Linked DNA regions of Thalassoglobus sp. JC818. The protein of the gene in region 1 interacts with the protein of each later gene in a pairwise test. Links are inferred from orthologs where the notes say so. Each region holds a gene or a part of one and is shown on either strand. Other genes may lie near its edges.

What was found.
Region 2: the proteins of leuS (region 1) and ligA interact in binary tests that used the Escherichia coli proteins (3 or more experiments, as listed by UniProt). The link is inferred for Thalassoglobus sp. JC818 from one-to-one orthologs.

What each region holds. Positions count from the first base shown.
Region 1 is NZ_JBFEFI010000003.1:611,561-622,026, forward strand. What follows is about bases 3,146-6,420. They hold leuS (leucine--tRNA ligase), read right to left. Parts: upstream 6,040-6,420; coding sequence 3,346-6,039; downstream 3,146-3,345. Other genes in these bases: AB1L42_RS10285 (hypothetical protein), read right to left, coding at 3,146-3,204; AB1L42_RS10295 (lysophospholipase), read right to left, coding at 6,335-6,420. In the rest of the region: Fe-S cluster assembly protein SufB, read left to right, coding at 1-226; AB1L42_RS10275 (hypothetical protein), read right to left, coding at 487-1,056; AB1L42_RS10280 (hypothetical protein), read left to right, coding at 1,172-1,552; more of AB1L42_RS10285, read right to left, coding at 1,972-3,145; more of AB1L42_RS10295, read right to left, coding at 6,421-7,201; AB1L42_RS10300 (PSD1 and planctomycete cytochrome C domain-containing protein), read left to right, coding at 7,588-10,466.
Region 2 is NZ_JBFEFI010000008.1:63,864-73,939, reverse strand. What follows is about bases 4,190-7,074. They hold ligA (NAD-dependent DNA ligase LigA), read right to left. Parts: upstream 6,705-7,074; coding sequence 4,674-6,704; downstream 4,190-4,673. Other genes in these bases: AB1L42_RS19790 (AAA family ATPase), read left to right, coding at 6,900-7,074; AB1L42_RS19800 (NAD(P)H-hydrate dehydratase), read right to left, coding at 4,190-4,638. Outside these bases: AB1L42_RS19820 (efflux RND transporter permease subunit), read right to left, coding at 1-950; AB1L42_RS19815 (HlyD family efflux transporter periplasmic adaptor subunit), read right to left, coding at 947-2,365; AB1L42_RS19810 (TetR/AcrR family transcriptional regulator), read right to left, coding at 2,407-3,033; AB1L42_RS19805 (hypothetical protein), read right to left, coding at 3,133-3,390; more of AB1L42_RS19800, read right to left, coding at 3,784-4,189; more of AB1L42_RS19790, read left to right, coding at 7,075-7,736; AB1L42_RS19785 (hypothetical protein), read right to left, coding at 7,841-8,260; flagellar filament capping protein FliD, read right to left, coding at 8,336-10,076. UniProt on the Escherichia coli protein: DNA ligase that catalyzes the formation of phosphodiester linkages between 5'-phosphoryl and 3'-hydroxyl groups in double-stranded DNA using NAD as a coenzyme and as the energy source for the reaction.

The DNA.
Region 1 (10,466 bases):
CATCGAAGTTGAGGAAGATGACGTCGCGATGGAGCACGAAGCTTCGGTCTCAAAGATTGCTGAAGAACAGCTTCTGTATCTGATGAGCCGTGGTCTGACTGAAGCGGAAGCTTCCGCGATGATCGTGACCGGCTTCATTGAGCCACTCGTCAAAGAGCTGCCGATGGAATATGCCGTCGAGATGAACCGTCTGATTGAACTGCAGATGGAAGGCAGCGTTGGTTAAACTCGCTTCCAGCCGATCTTAATGTGACAGGTTGCAGTTCTCTCTGAACTTCGATCGCAGAAAAAATCAAACACGGCAAGCACTTCAATGAGATGTGCTTGCCGTGTTTTTTATCGTTTGAATGGTCTTCCCAGCGAAGGTGAGAAATTCAAACGCTATAGCGCATTCTTGGATTTTCTGTGCACAATCTCGCACGAACAAGCACGGCCTTTTAACTTGTGAAACCGTGCAAGCGAGTGCACAGGAAAGAGCAACTTGCTCTACTGGCGTGAGGCGACTGTCTTGCCTGTGGCAGGTGCCACGACGACAGCGATTTCATCTGCGACTGTTTGCTCGGCTGTCAGAATCTGAATGACTCCGTCGACAGGTTCCGAGATCTGGAGCGAAGGCAACACGGCGGTTGTCTGCTCTGGTGTCCAGTTTTCGACATTGGCTTGCAGCTTCATTCCGCCGATGACCAGCAGGACGGTACCTGGCTGTTGTCCGATTTGTCCGTCGATGGAAATCGTCTGCCCTGGATTCACAACAACAGATTCAGGAGCAGTTGCCGGAGCGCTGGCAACGGGTGCCGTAGCTGTGTTGACGGAGTATCGAACGCCGAGTGTGTTGAGCACTTCACCGGTCGGGCCCATGACGACGATTTCTGCGGGAACTGGCTCGGTCACTGGGAGAGTTGGAAGTTGTGCAGTCGCAATCGCATCTTCCCATCGAGTGACTTGTGTTCCGAGAGACATTCCCCCGATTTTCAGGACGATTGACCCTGGTGTTGCTCCAAAGCCAGTTCCTTCGAGTGCGATCTCCTGACCTGAGTAAACGTCGGTCAATTCCACGATTGGCGAAGCTGGAACCGCTGGTTGGCCGATGCCTGGGTGGCACTGGCAGGGAGTCGCACAATGGCAGTCATGATCGCATCCGCAAGGCTTCTTTTCGACGCAGACCGTTTCAATGGGGCGAATCGTGCAAACAGGCCGGTGTGGCTCGCAAGGGCGAATAACGCAGACGGGGTTTGGCGGTGGGCAAGGGCGAATCACACACTTCGGAGGCCCGATGACTGGTGGAGGTGTAATGCAAACGGGAGGAGGGATGATTTGTGGGGGTGGAATGATGTGCGGCGGAGGCGTGATGCAGACCGGTGGAGGAATGATTCGTGGTGGTGGATCGATGCAAATTGGTGGGGGGATGATCCTCGGGGGTGGTCCAATTGTCACTGGGGGAGGAATGATCCTCGGCGGTGGTGTGATGCACACTGGTGGTTCAATGTGTGGAGGTTTGAACTTCGGCGGGTCGAATCTCGGTGGATTGTGTGGGGGGTGCTTCGGAGGGTGACCTGTCCATTTCGGAGGATTGTGTTGTGTGCCGAATTTGACCTTCGAGAAGAAGTTGTTGGAGCTTTTTGATTTGGAATTGGACAACTGGTTGAACAGTTGCTTGGCGTCGAAAGATTGAGCGTCGCATTCGCTGGCGGTGACGGCAGTGATCAATGTTGCGGTGAGGACGAGAGTTTTCATGGCCTGATTCCCTGCTGAGTGTTCTGTGTCTCGTTTTTGAGGTCGCTCAGAGGAAAGGCATGTGCTGTGCCATTCGGTTTTATCAGCAGTTTTTGCCATTTTGCGGGTTCGTGCGCCGTCATTTTGACATTGCATGTGTCGAACCGAACACAAACGGTTGCGCACTTCGATGACGGTTGGCACGAACGACGAATGGTCCGCAGAGAGTCTCTTAATAAGAAGTTAAGACAGTGAGGCTTAGTTGGTCGCTCTGTTTTCTGCCAGAATGAAGTCGACCCATTGCGGAAGCATATCTGCAAAGTCTGGTGGGAATTGATGTTCGGACATTCCAGGGTACTCGATGGCTTCGACACGAGCCCCGAGTCGCTTCAGGTCCTGGGCGTAGAAGCGAGTGATTGCGATGTTCCCAAGCATCTCTTCAGCTCCGCAGGTGACGACGTACCCTTGCTGGGTGTGGTTAGCCTTGGGGTGAAGAGAGAGAGTCGCTGGATCGTTGTTACCGCCGGGAGACATAATGAGTGCTCCCGAAAAGTCCTCCGGATGTCTGGCTGCGATTTCCGCCGCGACCATGGCTCCCTGAGAGAAGCCGAACAGCACAAGCTGGCCGGGGGCGGCTTTCAGCTTGGGGCTGACTTTCTCGAGTGCTTTGCGAATTCTGGCTTCATCTTGTTGTGGGTCTTCAGTCCAGACGAAACTGCTTGGGCCGAGGGGAATGGGGCCACTGATGCCGAGGATGGCGATTTGCATTTCGTCAGCGAGTCCCTGATAGCCGGTGTTGACGAAGTTCTTGGCCCGTCCTCCCATTCCATGCAGCCCGATCAGAATGGGAATCGGTTCAGTGGGTTGATAGTTCGACGGCAGAATCAGTGAGTATTCGGTGAGCCCGCTGGTCTTCCAGTACTCTCCGTACTGAGACAAGTATCGCTGAAGCTTGCTCCAACGTGGGTCACTTCGGACGAGCGTTAGATCAGGATCGTCGTTCGTCCAATCCGCGTCGACGCCTTCCTTCTCCGCTGCCTCCAGCAGCCAATAAACACTCGCTTCAACATTGCCAGCGAGTGAATAGTAACAGGCGAGATTGTAAGCCCCTTCAGACCCCTCGCTTTGGGCATGGGACCAGTACTGCAATTGAACAGCGTCGTCGTAATTCCCGTCGGCGGCGTTTTGTCGGGCGCCAGCTGCGAGCAGATCGCTTTCCAGCGTCGACAGGTCGAGTTCGCCAAACTGGCTCGACGGAGCAACTGGTTCTGCAACGACGAAGGGGCGAACTGGTCGTGTGGCGGGGACTCCCGGTTTCGCGACGACAGCTTGATCCTGCTGTGAAGAGACGATCGGGCTTCCGATCAGCTGATCATTCGGCGACTGCGTTCGTTCACAACCAAACCAACACAACATCAAGCTGAGCAATCCCCAAGTGAAAGCTTGAGTGATGGGGCGTGTCGCTTTTGTCGTGAGTGGTCGATGCATCATTTTTCGATCCTACACCATGCTGTGATTCATGGCCATGAACGCTCGTACTCTCCTGTACGGTTTGTCTCCGTCGTGTGTTGCAGTTGCGAAATCTTTTGACAACCCATTCGGGCTTCAATGAGTTCTTCAATTGCGAAGTGGCTAACCTTTGACGACAAAGTTGACCATTCGTTTGGGAACACAGATGACCTTCACGATCTGCTTTCCTTCGAGTTGCTTCTGGACGAGTTCATTCGTTTCGGCTGACTTCTGCATGACTGCCTGATCAGCTTCGGCAGGAATTCGGATTTTCGCTTTGACCTTTCCGTTCACCTGAACCGGGATTTCGATTTCCGCTTCCGCGATTTTCGATTCATCGAACGAAGGCCACGGAGCGTAGGTGAGCGAATCGGAGTGTCCGAGAAGTTGCCAGAGCTCTTCTGAAATGTGTGGAGCGAACGGTGCCAACAGGAGAACGAGCGATTGGATCGCCTCTTTCGGTCGCACATCCTGGCCTGTGTAGAAGTTGGTGAACTCCATCATTTTGCTGATCGCGGTGTTGAAGCTGAGCTTCTCGATGTCTTCGGTGACACCTTTGATCGTCTTGTGCAGGACTCTCTCCTGCTCTTCGTTCATGGCGACGTCTTGAACGGCCGGGCTGAGTTTGACCTCTTCGGAATGCTCGTCAGTGACCAGTCGCCAGACGCGTCCGAGGAATCGATAGACTCCTTCGACGCCTTTCATGCTCCACGGTTTCACTTGCTCCAGCGGCCCCATGAACATCTCGTACAATCTGAGCGAGTCCGCTCCATATTCGCGGACGACATCATCGGGATTGATGACATTGCCTTTCGACTTGGACATCTTCTCGTTGTTTTCGCCGAGGATCATTCCCTGGTTCACGAGCTTCTGGAAAGGTTCGACCGACGACACGTGGCCGCGATCGAACAGGACCTTATGCCAGAAGCGTGAATAAAGAAGATGCAGGACGGCGTGCTCTGCACCGCCGATGTAAAGATCGACGGGGAGCCAGTATTTTTCGAGTTCCGGATCGATGAAATTCGAGTTGTTTTTGTTGTCGGCGAAACGCAGATAGTACCAGCAGCTGCCGGCCCATTGAGGCATGCTGTTTGTTTCACGTTTGAGGCGAGTTCCATCTTCGGCGACCGAATAAAGCCACTCTTCGGGAGCCCAGCTGAGGGGCGGGTCCGGAGTGCCTTTCGGTTTGAAGTCGTCCATGTCCGGCAAGGTGACGGGCAGTTCGCTTTCTTCGACCGTGCGAATGTTTCCAGTCGGATTGCCTTCCGCGTCGAGTTCGTGCCAGATCGGAAACGGCTCGCCCCAATAACGCTGCCGGGAGAAGAGCCAGTCGCGCAATCGGTAGTTGGTCGCTTGTTTTCCGAGACCGGCAGCTTGCAGGTCTTGCGTGATTTTCTCTTTGAACTCCTGCGTCGGAGTTCCGTTGTACTCTCCGGAATTGATGGCTGTGCCCTGACCGGTGAAGCCAATGTTCTCGACGTCATCGCTGCCGGAATCGACAACTTCAATCACAGGCAGGTCGAACGTCTGAGCGAATTCGAGGTCGCGTTCGTCGTGGGCGGGGACCGCCATGATGGCCCCGGTTCCGTAGCTGATGAGAACGTAGTCGGCGATCCAGATCGGAGTTTTCTCACCGTTGACCGGATTGATCGCGTAGGCACCGGTGAAGACACCCGTCTTTTCCTTCGCGAGATCCGTGCGATCGAGGTCGCTCTTCAATGCGGAGCGTCGACGGTACTCTTCGACTTCGGAGCGTTTTTCGTCTGTGACGATCTTATCCACAAGTGGATGTTCGGGAGCGATCACCATGTAAGTCGCCCCGAAGAGTGTGTCCGGACGGGTCGTGTAAACCCGCAACACGTTGCCCTCGGGAGTTTGTGGAAGTCCTGAGCTTTTGCGTGCGGACTTCCATTCTTCGAATGTGGTCGAAGTTGTCGCTTCGGAATTCGAAGGGAGTTCAACGAAGAAGTCGACTTCCGCACCGACGCTTTTCCCGATCCAGTTCCGCTGGAGGATCTTGATCGATTCGGACCAGTCGAGGTCTTCCAAGTCGTTGATGAGTCGCTCAGCATACGCGGTGATCCGCAGCATCCATTGTCGAAGGGCCCGACGTTCGACCGGATGGCCACCGCGTTCGCTCAAGCCTTCGGCGGTAACTTCTTCATTCGCGAGGACGGTTCCGAGTGCGGGACACCAGTTGACTGGAGCGTTGCTTTGATAGGCGAGGCGATGCTGGTCCTGATAGTCACGGATCGTCTGCTTGTCTTGCTTGGAAACCTCTTCCGGGATCGGCAGCTCTGAGATCGGACGCCCTCGCCCGATGCGGTTGGTTCCGTTCTGATCCGTCCAGCTGATTTCTGGGTCGTACCAGGTGTCGTAGAGCTGAAGAAAGATCCACTGCGTCCAACGGTAGTAATCTTCGTCCGTGGTGGAGATTTCACGGCTCCAGTCGTAGCTGAAGCCGAGCATCTTCAACTGTCGGCGAAAGTTGTCGATGTTCTCGTACGTTGTGACGCGCGGGTGAGTCCCAGTGTTGATCGCGTGCTGTTCTGCAGGGAGGCCAAACGCATCCCATCCCATTGGATGCAGAACGTGTTTGCCTTGCATGCGATTGAAGCGGCAGACGATATCTGTGGCGGTGTAACCTTCCGGGTGACCGACGTGCAGGCCTGATCCGGATGGATAAGGGAACATGTCGAGCACATACATTTTCCCCTGACTGGCTTCTTTCGGTTCATTTGAGGTCACGAACGTTTCGTGCTCGTCCCAGTAGGTTTGCCATTTGGATTCAATGTGCCGAGGTTCGTAGCGAGACATATCTTCAGTCGAGTTTGTGCGGTGAGCGTGTGCAGAAAAGCGGTAGTGTAGAGCGCAAGAGTGATCCGGTCACCAGTCACAGACAACGATCTCACGAACTGACTTCCTAAGCAAATCGCGATTCAACTGAAATTCATGTGTTCTTCGGTTGCCAGCGGGGCAGTTTTTGGGGCGACGTAGAGCGAGTCGCGCGGAAGAGTTCCCACTGCGAGCAAAACTGAGCAATATATCTCAAGCGAATGCGTCGAGGTGTTTCAGCATTCAGTGAAAGCCGGTTTTCAGAGTGAAAAATATCTCAGGCAGCGAGTGAGCGGGGGAAGCGCTTGAGGGTCCAGTCGATGACGTGATTGAAGATCTCTCGCCAGCGGGGGTCGTTGTGTGGCTCGTGGATGAATTCATCGAGCGGGACAAATCTCGCGGCTGGAGCTGCTTGGCAGAACTCGTAAGTTGCTTCGCACGAGGTGATTACGTCTGACGTACCGTGGAAAGCGAGGACGGGAACCGGGAATTGTGCAGCGTTTTGCAGAGCCCACTCCCCTGCCTGATGGCACTCGATGGCGGTCTTCATTGTGATCCGATTGTGCCTCAATTCGTCGTTTCTGAGTTTCTCCAGAATCTCTTCGGACCGCGTGAGCTCCTGACTTCGAATGCTGGTTGGGACGCTGAATTCTGGCCAGACGAGTGAAACACCGTGAATCAGATTCGTTTTCAAAGCTGATGGTGGAGTCGCCAGGCGGAACCATGGTGCCGACAAAATCGCTCCGGTGATCTGATCTTCGAGTTGGTCCGGCATCCTGCGGAGACACCAATTCGCGACAACTCCGCCCCCCATGCTGTGACCGAAAAGTGTGATTAGCCGGTACGGGTCTTCGTGTAGAAGGTGGTCAACAACGAGAGAGACATCGTTCAGGTAGTCGTTGTAAGTCGATATGTGGCCGCGTGTTCCGGTTGAAACTCCGTGGCCGCGCTGGTCAAAGCGGACGACGCTGAGCCCGACGGAGTTCAGCAAATCGACAATGTGCCCGTAGCAGCCGCTGTGTTCTCCGAGGCCGTGGACGAGAAGAACGGTTCCCTGACCGTAAGGAACCTGATGGTCGACGACATGCAAAGCGTGGCCGTCTTCGGTCGTCAATTCGGTTTCAACGGTTCGGTTCAGAGACATCCTTCTCCTTTCAACAATCGAACACGACGAACTTCCGAATCGGAGATCCTCTCAGGACTCATCCCCAAAACAGACCATTTTCACGGTCTCGATGCAATCCACTGAACTTTTTCGTTCTGGTGCAAGCTGCGATTTCTTGAATGAATCAGTCCAAATCAATGGCGAGGATGCACTGCTGAGTTGGAGGATTCTCCGAGATTGTCATCGGTAACAATCATCGTTTCGAGCCATCCTATAAAGGATCGGCAGAATCAGTTGGAACTTCGTATCAAATGTCGTAAATTTGAGGTGCGAATTTTGATGTCCTCCCGAAGAATGCACGGAGTGGTCTCGCGTTGTGCATCTCGTGATCCCCCAATCAAATCATCCCCTGGGGCACCCCGCCGATGATCAGACTTTTTCTGCTTGGAATTGCCGCAATCTTGTTAATTGGCAGCTATGGTGTCGCCGATCCCGGCACAGCGAAGCCTGTCGACTTTCAACGTGATATTCAGCCGATTCTGCAAGCCCGCTGTGAGAGTTGTCATGGCTCGGAAGCGAGAGAGGGAGGTCTTCGTTTTCTTGGGCGGGATGACCTGTTTCTGCGGAATGATTCCGGCGAGCCTGCAATCGTGGCTGGGGAGCCATCCGAAAGTGAATTGATTCTGCGAATTACGGCAGGCGAATTCGAAAGAATGCCGCCTGAGGGTCCGCCGCTCAAAGATGATCAGATCAAGCTACTCAAGAGGTGGATTCAGGAAGGCGCTTCTTGGCCGCAGACGGTGAAAGCTCCAAAGCATTGGGCATACGAGTCTCCAGCCAGACCGGAAATTCCGCTCGTGGAGAGTGGTCGAATCGCTAATCCGATTGACGCGTTTGTGCTGTCGACTCTTGAAAAGTCAGAGACCGGGCTGCAACAGTCTCCGCCAGCATCGCCAGCGACACGATTGCGTCGAGTTTATCTTGATCTGATCGGGCTGCCTCCTGAGATGCACGTGTTGGAAGCCTTCGAAGCGAATCCGTCGGACGATCACTATCGTGAGATTGTCGATCAGCTATTGGCTTCTTCGCATTACGGAGAGAAGTGGGCTCGCCAGTGGCTCGACTTAGCTCGCTATGCGGACTCCAACGGGTTTCAAGCGGATCAGTTTCGAGAGATCTGGCCGTATCGCGATTGGGTCATCAATTCTTTCAACGATGACATGCCGTTCGATGAGTTTTCGATCGCGCAGCTTGCTGGTGATCTCCTGCCTGAGTCGAGTCTGGATGACAAAGTCGCAACAGGATTTCATCGATGTACCACTTGCAACGTCGAAGCCGGAGTCGATCCGGAAGAGAATCGAACGAATCAGATCATCGACCGGGTGAACACGACCGGGACGGTCTGGCTGGGAACGACTCTTGAATGTGCTCAATGCCACAATCACAAGTACGATCCGTTCTCGCAGGAGGAGTACTACGAACTTTTTGCGTTCTTCAACAACACCCCTTTGGAAGTTGTACAACCCGGCGGGAAGGGAGTTCAGTTTGAAGTGTCGGGGCCGAAGATGGACCTTCCACTTACTGAGCTTCAACAACAAGAACGGGATCAGTTTGAAGAAGAATTGAAGCAGCTTGAAGTTCGCATCGCACGTCGGGAGAAAGCACTCACCCAAGAGCAAGAAACCTGGGAAGACAAGCTGCGATCGAGCCTGGCTTCGGTCCCGCAGTGGCATGTATTGGAGCCAGTTAAGTTCGAATCGAAGAACGGTTCGGACTATCGCATTCTCCCCGACTCCTCGATTCTTCTGACCGGGGAAGCTCCCAACAAGGATACATACACTGCTTCATTCTCGACTGACCTGAAAGAGATCACTGGATTCAAAATCGAAGCGTTGACGGACGATTCACTCCCCGGAAAAGGACCCGGACGCGGAGACGCAAAACGGCCGAACTTCGTCGCCCATGAGTTGACGGCTTCTGTCACTTCGGAAGGGGACGACGATCGAGTTTTGAAGCTGCATACGCCTCAAGCCAGCTTCTCTCAGAAGAACTATGATGTCGCCGGGCTGATTGATGGAGATCCTGAGACCGCTTGGGCGATCAATCCGAAATTCGGAGAGCCACACTGGGCAAGTTTTCTGATCGAAGAAGCGATCAACAAAACCGATCAAGGAACAGAGTCGAAGCCGGTCACGATTCGGTTTGAACTTTCTCAGCAGTTCGGGGGATCGCGAACCATCGGTCGCTTGCGAGTTCAAGCTCTGACTGGCAATCCAGAGGCAGCGACGATTCCGGAGGACATTCGTGAAGCATTGCTGGCTGAGAAAGAACGGACTGAGGAACAGTCAGTTGCTCTGGCAGATTATCACGCGTCGCAAGATCGCGGGATGAGACGGCTTGTTAAACAGCGTAAGGAGATCCAGTCGAAAATTGATGCCATCACTCCGCTGACAACGTTGGTGATGGTCGAGATGGACGATGTTCGGGAAACTAACATCTTCCAACGGGGCAGCTTCCTGTCTCCGGGGGTGACAGTCGAAGCATCTGTGCCTGGCGTTCTTCATTCTCTTTCTACGGCAGTCGATGAAACGGAAGAACGTGATCGTCTGGCTTTCGCGAAATGGCTTGTCTCTGAAGAAAACCCTCTGGTTGCTCGCGTGGCTGTCAATCGCTGGTGGTCGGAATTCTTCGGTCACGGAATTGTGGAGACTCTGGAAGACTTTGGAACTCAAGGTGAGCGGCCGACTCATCCGGAACTGCTTGACTGGCTGGCGGTCGAATTTATGGAACACAACTGGTCGATGAAGCATATACATCGCACAATTGTGCTCTCGGAGACCTATCAGCAGGATTCGCGAATTGAGAGTGCCGATCGGGAATTGGACTCCTTGAACCGGCTTTATGCTCGTGGACCAAGATTCCGTTTGAGTGCGGAAACGATTCGCGATCAGGCTTTGGCCATTAGCGGACTGCTATGTCGCGATGTCGGAGGTCCGCCGGTTTATCCTCCGCAGCCTGAGAACATCTGGCGACATGTGGGGCGTAACGCTCCAAAGTGGGAGACCGACACCGATGGCGATCGTTTTCGCCGAGGGCTGTATGTCGTCTGGCGAAGAAGTGCCCCGTATCCGAGCTTCGTCAACTTTGATGCGCCCGATCGAGCTTCGTGCGTGGTGAAGCGTTCCCGGACCAATACTCCGCTGCAAGCGTTGACCCTGCTTAATGATCCTGCATACGTCGAGATGGCTCACGGGCTGGCTAACCGAATGCTGGTCGAGTGTACGGAGCAAGATTCGGACGAATT
Region 2 (10,076 bases), on another replicon or contig:
TCATAGCCGGACGGGGGAGGGTTCTCGTCGATGTAGTCTCGCACTGCGCTGGTCATGGCGAGAAGGTCTTCGCGGGCGGCAGCTTTAATTTGAATGGCCAGTCCGGGTCGGCCGTTGATGCTGGTGATCGATGGGGAATCGATGAATTCATCGTGCACAGTCCCGAGATCGTCGACTGTGAGAACGACTCCGTTTGGCCTGGTAATAATGGGAATGGCGGCAATGTCTTCCCCGTGGATGCGTTTATCTTTTCCTCGCAGGAGGAACGTTTCGCTTTCGTCGCGGATATTTCCTCCGGGCAATTCGAGGTTTCGTCGTCGAATTCGATTCGCCACGTCGGTCAGTGTAAGTCCATATTCGCGCAAGGATTGTTCGGGGATTTCCACGTCAATCTGATAATCACGTTCCCCCACGATGTCTGCGACGGAGACCTGCGGGATCTGCAGAAGGTCGTCTCGAATACTCTCGGTGACCGATCGGAGTTTTAATTCGAAGTCCTCGTCGTCAGAGCGGTTGGCGACAATCCCGACCGTGATGGCTGGGTTACGAAGCGTGACCTGTTGGACCTCCGGTTCTTCGGCCAAGTCGGGGAAGCTGGGGATGCGGTCAATTTCCGATTGGATTTCGTTGAGGACTTTTTGAACACTGGGGACGCTCGTTTCGACCTCGATGACGATATTGGCGGCTCCTTCCTGAGCGACTGATGTCACCTTCTTCAGGCCATCAACAGAGCGAATCGCTTCTTCGATCTTCTGGCAGATGCCCGATTCGACTTCTTCCGGACTTGCACCCGGATAGGGAACGGAGACGAGAATCATTTCCAGTTCGAACTGGGGAAACTCTTCTCGCCGGAGTTGCCAACCAGCGAACATCCCGACGAAGAGCACCACGACCATGATGGAGTTCATGGTGGGAGTGTGTTGAATTGCCCAGGCGACCATCGACTTCATAGGGAGTTCTCGTCACTGCTTGGTGCAAGGGATTCTGAATCGAGCGATGCTGACTCGGCAGCTTGTTCTTCACGAATCGGCATTGAGTCCGCGACGGCTGCCAGCGGGGAAACGACGATGCGATCTCCGACAGAGAGGTTGGAGGTAAGGTCACGAATGATCGCTCGATCTGCGATTGTGCGGGCGACAGTCACGGGAAGAATCTGCAATTGGCCATCTCGTGAAACCCACAGCTTTCCGCCGGGACGGACTGCTTCAATGGGAACGGACATCAACGAAGAGGTGATCGAAATCGGAATTCGAACCGTCACATACATTCCGCTGAGAAGTGTCGGGATACGAAAGTTGAGTTTTGCACCCTGCGATGATTCGACACGAGTCTGTTCCGGATCACTGACGAGCACTCGGCACGGAAAGGTGCGAGTCTCTTTCGTGAGCCCGGCTCCTTCAAAGCGATCGAGCATCCCCGACCAGATCGTTTCGACACCGCCAAATTCATAGACGATTTCGCACGGAACCGGCTTGAGTCGGATGGGATCGATCGCTGTCAGTTCATCAGAGGGGGCTGCTTGTGCAACTCCCGCTGTTTGCTGTTCCCAGATCCATGCCAGTTGGGCCGCTTCCAGCTCGCACCGAATGATCATGCGGCTTCCATCGCTGATGTGAACGAGATCCGTTCCAACTTGAACGTGGTCTCCTTCTTCAACGATTTCATCCACAATTCGTCCGGTGATTGGAGCAACGATGCGGCATCGTTCGACGTCGAGTTCCGCTTGTTTGAGTGTTGCGGCAATGACTTCGCGGCTGGCGAGTTTGGTTTGCTTTTGCTGCGTCATTGAACGCAGTTCATTTTGAAGGACTCGCAATTGATTTCGAGAGGCGAGTTCTTTGGCGCGTTCGTTATCGAGATCGGTGTCTGTCGTCGCTTCGCGTTGCCGCAGCCTTTCGACTCTCTGCAAATTACGGCGTTTGAGTTCGAGGTCTTCTTCGGCAAGGGAAATCAGCGTGGCCTGATTGTCCATGTCGACGTTGAGGGCTCGGATTTCCTCATCTGTCTGAGCAAGCTGCGCTTGAATTCGATCGACTTCCAGGCGATAGGAAATGTCTTCGATCTGAAAGAGTAAATCTCCCTCGCTGACGAACTGACCGCTGCGGGCCTTCTCCGACTTTTTGATGATGCGTCCTTCGACTTCGGTGCCGATCGTCAAGACGCGGTAGGACGAAGCTTCTCCGTCGAGGTTGATCTCAAATTGGCCGTCAAACTGTTCCACTTCGACCGTGCGGACGAGTGCTGCTCCATCTCCGTCGCGATCGGGTTCTTTGGGGATTTCCGGCTTCTGGCCGAAGACGAAAAATGTGAATCCCCCAATGGCGAGAATCATCACCGAGGCGAGGGCATTAACGAACAGTCGCACGATTCGACCGCTCGGACGTCTGATTGACAGCGAAGCAGAGATCATGTGTCTTTTTCCGAAGATGGATGATCGATCAAACCGTGAAGAAGTGTGTCGATGAAATGAGAAACGTATTCGCTCTGCGTGTGCCCGGTGGGGCTTGAACCGAGGATCTCCGTCAGCATGGCGGGGCCATGCATCGAAGTCAGAATGAGCATTGCCGTTGCTGAGTAGTCGACAGGCCGAATCAATCCTTTGGCTGCGGCTCGCTCGAGATAGCCAGACAGAATTCGTAAATCCCGCACCGGCGGGGGCTCATCGAATTGACTCATCAATTCGTGGATGTCGACACCGCTCCACCGCAAGACGTTCATCCGTTTCACGACGTCTACGAAGAAGATGGCAAGTTCGTCGAGGATTTCGCGCAGCTGAATCTCGAACGGGCGGTCATCCGGTCCACGTTCGACAAGATCGGTCCAGGTCTTTGCGGTACAGGGACCAACAGCCGCGATCAGCAATTCCTGTTTGTTGTGAAATCGCTTGAGAAGAGCTTGTCCGGAAACGCCAAGTTCGGCGGCGATGGCGTCGGTCGATACGGACGGTCCATGTTCTAGAAAGCACCGTTTGGCGGTCTCCAGAATCTGTTCATCGCTGATCGTTCGCGGTCGAACCAAAACCCATTCTCTCATTAGTTTGTTGTTACGTACAAACTAATTATTACAGAGACACGTTTTCGTCAAGATCAGTCCGATGAATTTTGTGTTCAGGAGACTTGGAACGCTTTGGGTTCAAACGCTTTCCGAGTGGTCGGAATTCGTGTCGATGATCCGAAGTGAAGTGGTGGAAAGTCTTTGTGACATCTCCATGGTCTTTTCAAGCTCATCGAGAAGAGAATCGATAACCTCTTGCTTGGAATTCCACAGGCTTTGCCAGTGCTGGTATTTCTCTTCAAGAGAAGCAGTCGCGATGCCCGGAGACGATGCAACCAGTGAGGAAATGGACCGCCTCCCGGTTGCACTTGAGTGGTCGTCATCAATGTGAGACATGACGCAAAAATCTCCGAGGGTTGGCGACCTGACGCCAGACTTTTCGACTAATGGGTTGGGGACGATTTCAACGAGTAGTAGCTGGTTGGTCAAAAATGACTGCGAACACCAACACCAGGGCAGGTTGAAGCTAAAACCGGGCACGAACAACATTAGTTGTCGCTGCTTTTAATTCCCTGGATGGTTTGCTGCACGCTTGCCGTGACAATTTGAAGTGGTCGCTCTCACTTCATCGACGTGTGAAATAGGTGGTATGAGCAGCATGGGTTGCCAGTGACGATATTTCTGTCCGCGGAGCACAGGAGGAATGGAGAATGTGCGTGACCGTTGCAGGCTGACTCAATTCGTGAGGAAGAACTTGCATTATCCGGATGATCCGCGCGACGCGTTTGGTCAGATTACTTGCTTCCACGCAGCGGGTAGAAAACGAAGCAGATCGGAAGCGATCATTGCGGGCTCTGTCAGTTCATTGGCAGCGAGGTCTCCAGCTAGTCCGTGCAAGTAGACACCGAAGCTGGCTGCTGAATACGGAGACATCTTCTGAGCGATGAGAGCGGATATGATGCCGGTCAGAATATCACCAGTTCCGCCAGTCCCCATTCCGGAATTGCCATTGGTATTCACGTAGGTCTGAATGCCGTCGGTCACGATGGTGGCAGGTCCCTTGAGGACCAGAGTCAGATCATGCTCTCTGGCGAATCGTGTGGCAGAGGCCTCCCGGTTTTCTTGAATGGCATCGATGCTCTGACCTGTCAGGCGAGCGAATTCGCCGGGGTGAGGTGTCAGAACGCGGGGCCCGTTGTGTTCGGAGAGTTGTTCTGGAAATCGTGCGAGAGAATTGAGGCCATCGGCGTCAACAACCATTGGTTGCAAAGTTGTTCGATACATCGTGGTGACGAGTTCATCGACTTCCGAAGACTGATTGAGTCCCGGACCGAGAGCAATCACGTCCTTTCCTTCTGCCTCCTCAATGAGTTGTTGAATTGCAGAGCCATCGATGACTCCCCACTCATCTTCGGGGAGTGGGATCGTCATGTACGATGGTTCGAAAGCAGCGACGATGCTGACGATTGAACGCGGGACAGCCAGAAAAACGAGCCCAGCCCCTGAACGGAGCGCAGCGACTCCCGTTAGAGAGACTGACCCGCTCATTCCGAAAGAGCCGCCGATGATCATGACCCGCCCATAGGTTCCCTTGTGGCCAGTCTTCGGTCTTGCAGGCGGTTTCGGTGGTGAGGAGTCGTTCATTGCTGCTCCTGTGTGGCTTGTTGCTCGATCGGAACCTAAGGAGATTTGCCGATCGACTTTAGGAAGTCGACTTCGGAGATGATTTCCACTCCGAGGCTTTGAGCTTTTTCAAGTTTGTTACCGGCTTGTTCTCCGGCGATGAGGGCCGATGTTTTTTTGGAGACGCTACTCGACGCTTTTCCGCCATGCTGTCGGATTAATTCGTGAATCTCATCTCGTGTGTGATGCTCGAGAGTGCCGGTGACGACGAACGTCTTTCCATCGAGAAGGGGGGCTTCGGCGGAGTTCTGGAGATCCGATTCTTTCACTTCGGTTCCGAAGTTGAGTCCGCATTCGCGAAGCTGTTCAATAATGTCGAGTCCGAAATCAGAGTGGAAGAATTGATGAACGGATTGAGCGATGACCGGTCCGATTTCGTGAACTTCGGCGAGCGACTCCTCTGTCTGCGAACGGATCGCGTCGATTGTTCCAAAGCGATTTTCCAGAACCCGGCTGTTGTTGCGGCCGACGTGCCGAATGTTCAAACCGGTCAATAATCGCCAGAGCGGGCGGTCTTTAGATGCATCAATCGCGTCGAGCAGTTTGTCGACAGATTTCTCACCGAAGCGATCGAGATTTAAGAGTTGTTCGCGGCGTTCCCGAAGCTTGTAGAGGTCTGCATATCCCTCGACGAGGCCTGCATCAAGAAGTTGTTCGATGACCTTGATTCCCATGCCGTCGATGTCCATGGCCTGCCGAGAAGCGTAATAGCGAAGACTCTCTCGAAGTTGAGCCGGACAAGCTGGATTGACACATCGGATGTAAACGCCTCCCTCGTCCTGCATGACCGGAGAATTACAGACGGGACAGCTTTCGGGAAACACGAATGCAATTTCATCGCCGGTTCGGAGGTGCTCCTCGACTCGGACAACATGCGGAATAATCTTGCCGGCTTTTTCGACGACAACATGATCACCGATCATGACTCCGAGGCGTTCCAGTTCATCTCGGTTGTGTAGACTCGAACGAGAGACGGTTGTGCCTGCGATCTCTACCGGCTTCAAGTGAGCGACCGGGCTGAGTGTTCCAGTTTTTCCAACCTGAATTTCGATACGTTCAATCTGTGTCGTCGCTTCATAACGTTCCCATTTATAAGCGATCAGCCACCGGGGGCTCTTCGAGGTGTTTCCGAGGAGTTCCCGATCGGCGAATGGGCTGACTTTGATGACCAACCCGTCAATTTCGAAGTCGAGTTCGTGCAGGTTCTCCATCATCGTCTGACAGTGTTCAAGTGCGGCGTCAATTCCCTGCCTTGATTGCACTTGTGGTGTCGTCGGGATGCCCCAGTTTCGTAGATGGCTGAGGTAATCCTGATGATCGCTGAATTGAACTCCGTCGAAGGCGCCGACTCCATGAGCAAAGAAGCGAACACGTCGGGCTGCGCACTGTTTCGGGTCGAGTTGCTTGAGTGCGCCTGAGGTCGTATTGCGGGGATTCTTGAAAGCTTCCCGTCCCAGAGAGTCCTGAGTTTTGTTCAGTTCCACGAAGTCAGAGTTGGCGATATATGCTTCTCCCCGGACTTCAAGCAGAGCGGGTGGATGATCGGTGTCGAGTTTCAAAGGGACTCCGCCGATCGTCATCGCGTTATGTGTGATGTCGTCACCCCGCTGACCATCACCGCGAGTCACTCCTCTGACGAGTCGACCATTTTCGTACACCAGTGCGAGAGCCACACCATCGATTTTGTATTCCACCGAATAGTTGACTTCTTCGACGTCGAGAAGTTTCCGGACTCTCTGATCGAATTCGCGGACTCCTTCAATTGAGAAGACGTTGTCGATCGAGAGCATCGGCAAGCGGTGCGGAACGGTTTCGAAGCCCTCGATCGGTCCTCCTCCCACTTTGTGAGTGGGACTGTCGGGAGAATCGAGTTCCGGGAATTCTTTTTCGAGTGCTTCGAGTCGCTTGAGAAGTTGATCAAATTCCCGATCTGTGATTTCCGGGGCTGACTCGACGTAATACAGGCGGTTGTGTCGTCTGATCTCCTCTCGCAGATTCTGCACTTCGTTCCGGGGGAGGTCGCTCATTTGAAGAACTCATCTTTCAGCAATATGGAGACAGAGATATAGTGCAGAATTCCGCCGGAACAAACATCTGCGACGTGCAATGCTTGGGAGAGTGTAGCACTCGGCGAAAAAGTTCTGCCAGTTCACGTGGAATTGCGATCTCACTGCGGTCAGTCATCAATTTTAGAAGTTTCCAGCGAAAATCGAGGCGCACGGATGCGAGTCATCGCTGTCATGAATCAAAAAGGTGGTGTCGGCAAAACCACCACGAGTGTGAATCTTGCTGCCGGACTTGCGCAGCAAGGTAAGCGGGTCTGTGTGATCGATCTCGATCCCCAGGCTCATGCGTCGCTCCATCTTGGAATCGACGTTGCTGGCGGGACCAATTCGATTTACCAGGTTTTCGCAGGCGGGAAGACGTTCACTGAGGTGATCCAACTCGTTGAGAAAAATCTTTGGTTGGCACCCGCAGATATCGATTTGGCTGCCACCGAGTTGGAACTCGTCGATGCTGATGGTCGAGAGTTCGTGCTTCGCAAGGCACTTGCAGCGGCGGGTGCCAGCGAGAAATTCGATTACATTGTGATGGATTGTCCGCCTTCGCTGGGCGTTCTCACGATCAATGCTCTTTCGACCGCGACCGAAGTTTTCATTCCACTGCAGCCGCACTTTTTCGCTCTGCAGGGACTTTCAAAACTCTTCGAAACAACCGCACTCGTGACTCGTCGCCTCAATCGAGAACTGCGCGTGTCAGGGGTTGTTCTGTGTTTGTATGAGACAGGGACTCGGCTCGCTGCGGACGTGACGGATGATCTCATGTTCTTCCTTGAACAGAGCGATCCCGAAGCACCGTGGGCGAATGCTCAAGTGTTCGCGTCGAAAATTCGACGAAACATCAAGCTCGCAGAAGCTCCGAGTCACGGAACCTCAATCTTCAAATACGATCCAGCATCATCGGGATCGCAGGATTATCGAAACCTTGTGATGGAAGTGATCGCCGCCGAACAGCAAAAGCGTTCCACGGATCAACAACCCTCACAAAAGGCCGCCTGATTGGAATGTTTTCCGATCAGAGTCAATTGGTTGCGCCGTTCGATTCACAGCGGTGATGAAGCTTCGTTCGCAGGAACAGAGTGCGAAGGATGCACGATTGAAGCTTAGCCGGTTGCGAGAGTCGTCTCTTGAATCGGGCCGAGTTTTGGAATCGTTCCGTCTGATTCCAGCTCGATGGCTTCTTCTCGGATTTCTTGGAATCCCTGGTGTAATGGTCTGAGAACTTTGAGGGCGTTCGCGACTCCATCCGACGTGTGCTGCGCCACTTCATCAATCATATACAGGCAGAGTTGTTGAATCTGGGCGGCGATCTCGTTCTTCTCGGATTCGATACCTTCGAGGATGCAGACGAGCAGCTTCATCGCTCTGATCTGTGATTGAACGGCAAGAATCGTTTCTCCGGCATCCAATTCAGCCGACATCGAAACGAGGGTCTCTTCAGCGGCGCTGTACAGACTCAACAGCATGTCGATCCGCGTCCAGTCTCGAAATGTCGATGAGCGATAGGGGCTGTAGTGCGGCATTCGGAACGTCTTTTCATTCTACGAGAGGGGAGGGGCTGAACGAGTCTTCTCAAGAGTGTTCGTTCGAAGAATTCGTTACGAGAACTTAAGTTGCGAAACACTCGCCAGTTGTGAAGCCAGAAAACTGCTCGTGTTCTGCAGTTCACTGATTGAGGACTCCAAGGCAACGAACTGCGCGATGAGATCCTGTTGTTGCTCGTCGAAGAGGGACTGCTGGCGTTCGATTGTTTCTTCAATGGTGAGAATTCTGCGGTCGTATAACTCACGTGCTGTCTCGAGTTGACCGAACTCGCTTCGAGTAAGTCGTGAGATCAGATCCCCGAGTCGGGACGCGATGCCTTTCGTCACCGTGACCTCCGCATCTGTTCCAGCGACGACCTGATTGGGTGTCAGAGTCACACGAAGTTGAAGATCGCCCGTGTTGGCGTTGTCCGCGTTCCCGATTAACAAGCGACCGCGACCTGTGGCTGTTTCGACTTGTCCATTCACTATGAATTGACCTGCGACATCAACACCGGCATCGCTCGGGGTCTGAGTCAGTCCGAGTTCCGACAGTGCTGTTCCATCGAGAATTGCGATCTCAGAAATTGACCCGAAGCTGTCAGATTGAATTCTCAACTGGCCAGAGGAATCGAGCGAGACCGAAACTTGTCGCCCGGTTAGATCAGATTGTTGATTGATGGTTCTTTCAAGAAGATCTGTCAATTCGGCGGCGGTGTAGTCGCCGGGCTGCAAAGTGATGTCTGCAGTGGCTCCGTCGACTTTAAGACGAAGAGTATTGTTGGCAGAGTGAATATTTGTCGAAGCTCCAATACTGGTGTCTCCTGCAATCACAGCTCGTTCAGCAGCTTGAGTGATATCAACTTCATAAGCTGAGTCACTGGGCAGAGTTCTTGAAGATCCCAGCAGGAAGTTGACATTAGGATGAGTGCTGTCGCCAGCGAGTGTAATCAGTCGGATCAGATCTCGATCGCTAATCTCAGCGTCTTCGCCCGCGAGCACAGATTGAAGCCGACCGGAGTTCACGGCAAGCCTGCCGCGATCGGTAACTGAAATCCCCAAAGCCGAGAGTCGATTTGCATGGCTTCCAACATTTGGGACGACATCAAGCAGGAGCGTTCGAATCTCGTTCTGAATTGAAATTGCCGTACGGTCGCCGTTCAATAAGCCAGCTTCATCCGTCTCGGCATTGTATCGGACTAAGTTATCCGTGAATTCCATGAGCCCATTAAAAGAGTCCACAAACTCCGTGATCGCTTCGAATGCAGGTTCGGTGTTCCGAGCGACTCGGACTTCAATTGGCTTTGTGGCATCCGCTCGATGCAGATCAATCGTCACCCCTTGAATCACGTTGTCGAGCCGGTTCGTCGAATGATTGATCGTCAACGCTCCCGGGCCATCTCCTAGTTGCACTTCAGCACCTGTCGCGGCCTGCACTGGGTTATCAAAGTCGAATGTTGGAGATGTTGCCGACCCTGATGTTGCTCCCAGACTGTTGGTGATTTGGATTGAGTTTGCTGTCCCGGTGGACTTCGCACTGAGAAAGATCCGGTAAGGAGTCGTCCCGCCAGAGTCGGAATGGATAATTGATGCATCGACTCCAGAATTTGAAAGATTGATTGCATCAACAAGTCCTTGCAGTGTGTTGTTAGAGGAATCGATCGTGATCGTACTTTCGGCTCCCGATCCAACACGCAGGCTGAGAGTCCCTTCGGTGATGGCTGAGTCAGCCTCTTCGAATCCGTTTGAGACGACCTGATGCGCCCTGGCCAGTGAATTGATTGTCAGTTGATACGAGCCGATCGTCGAATTCGAA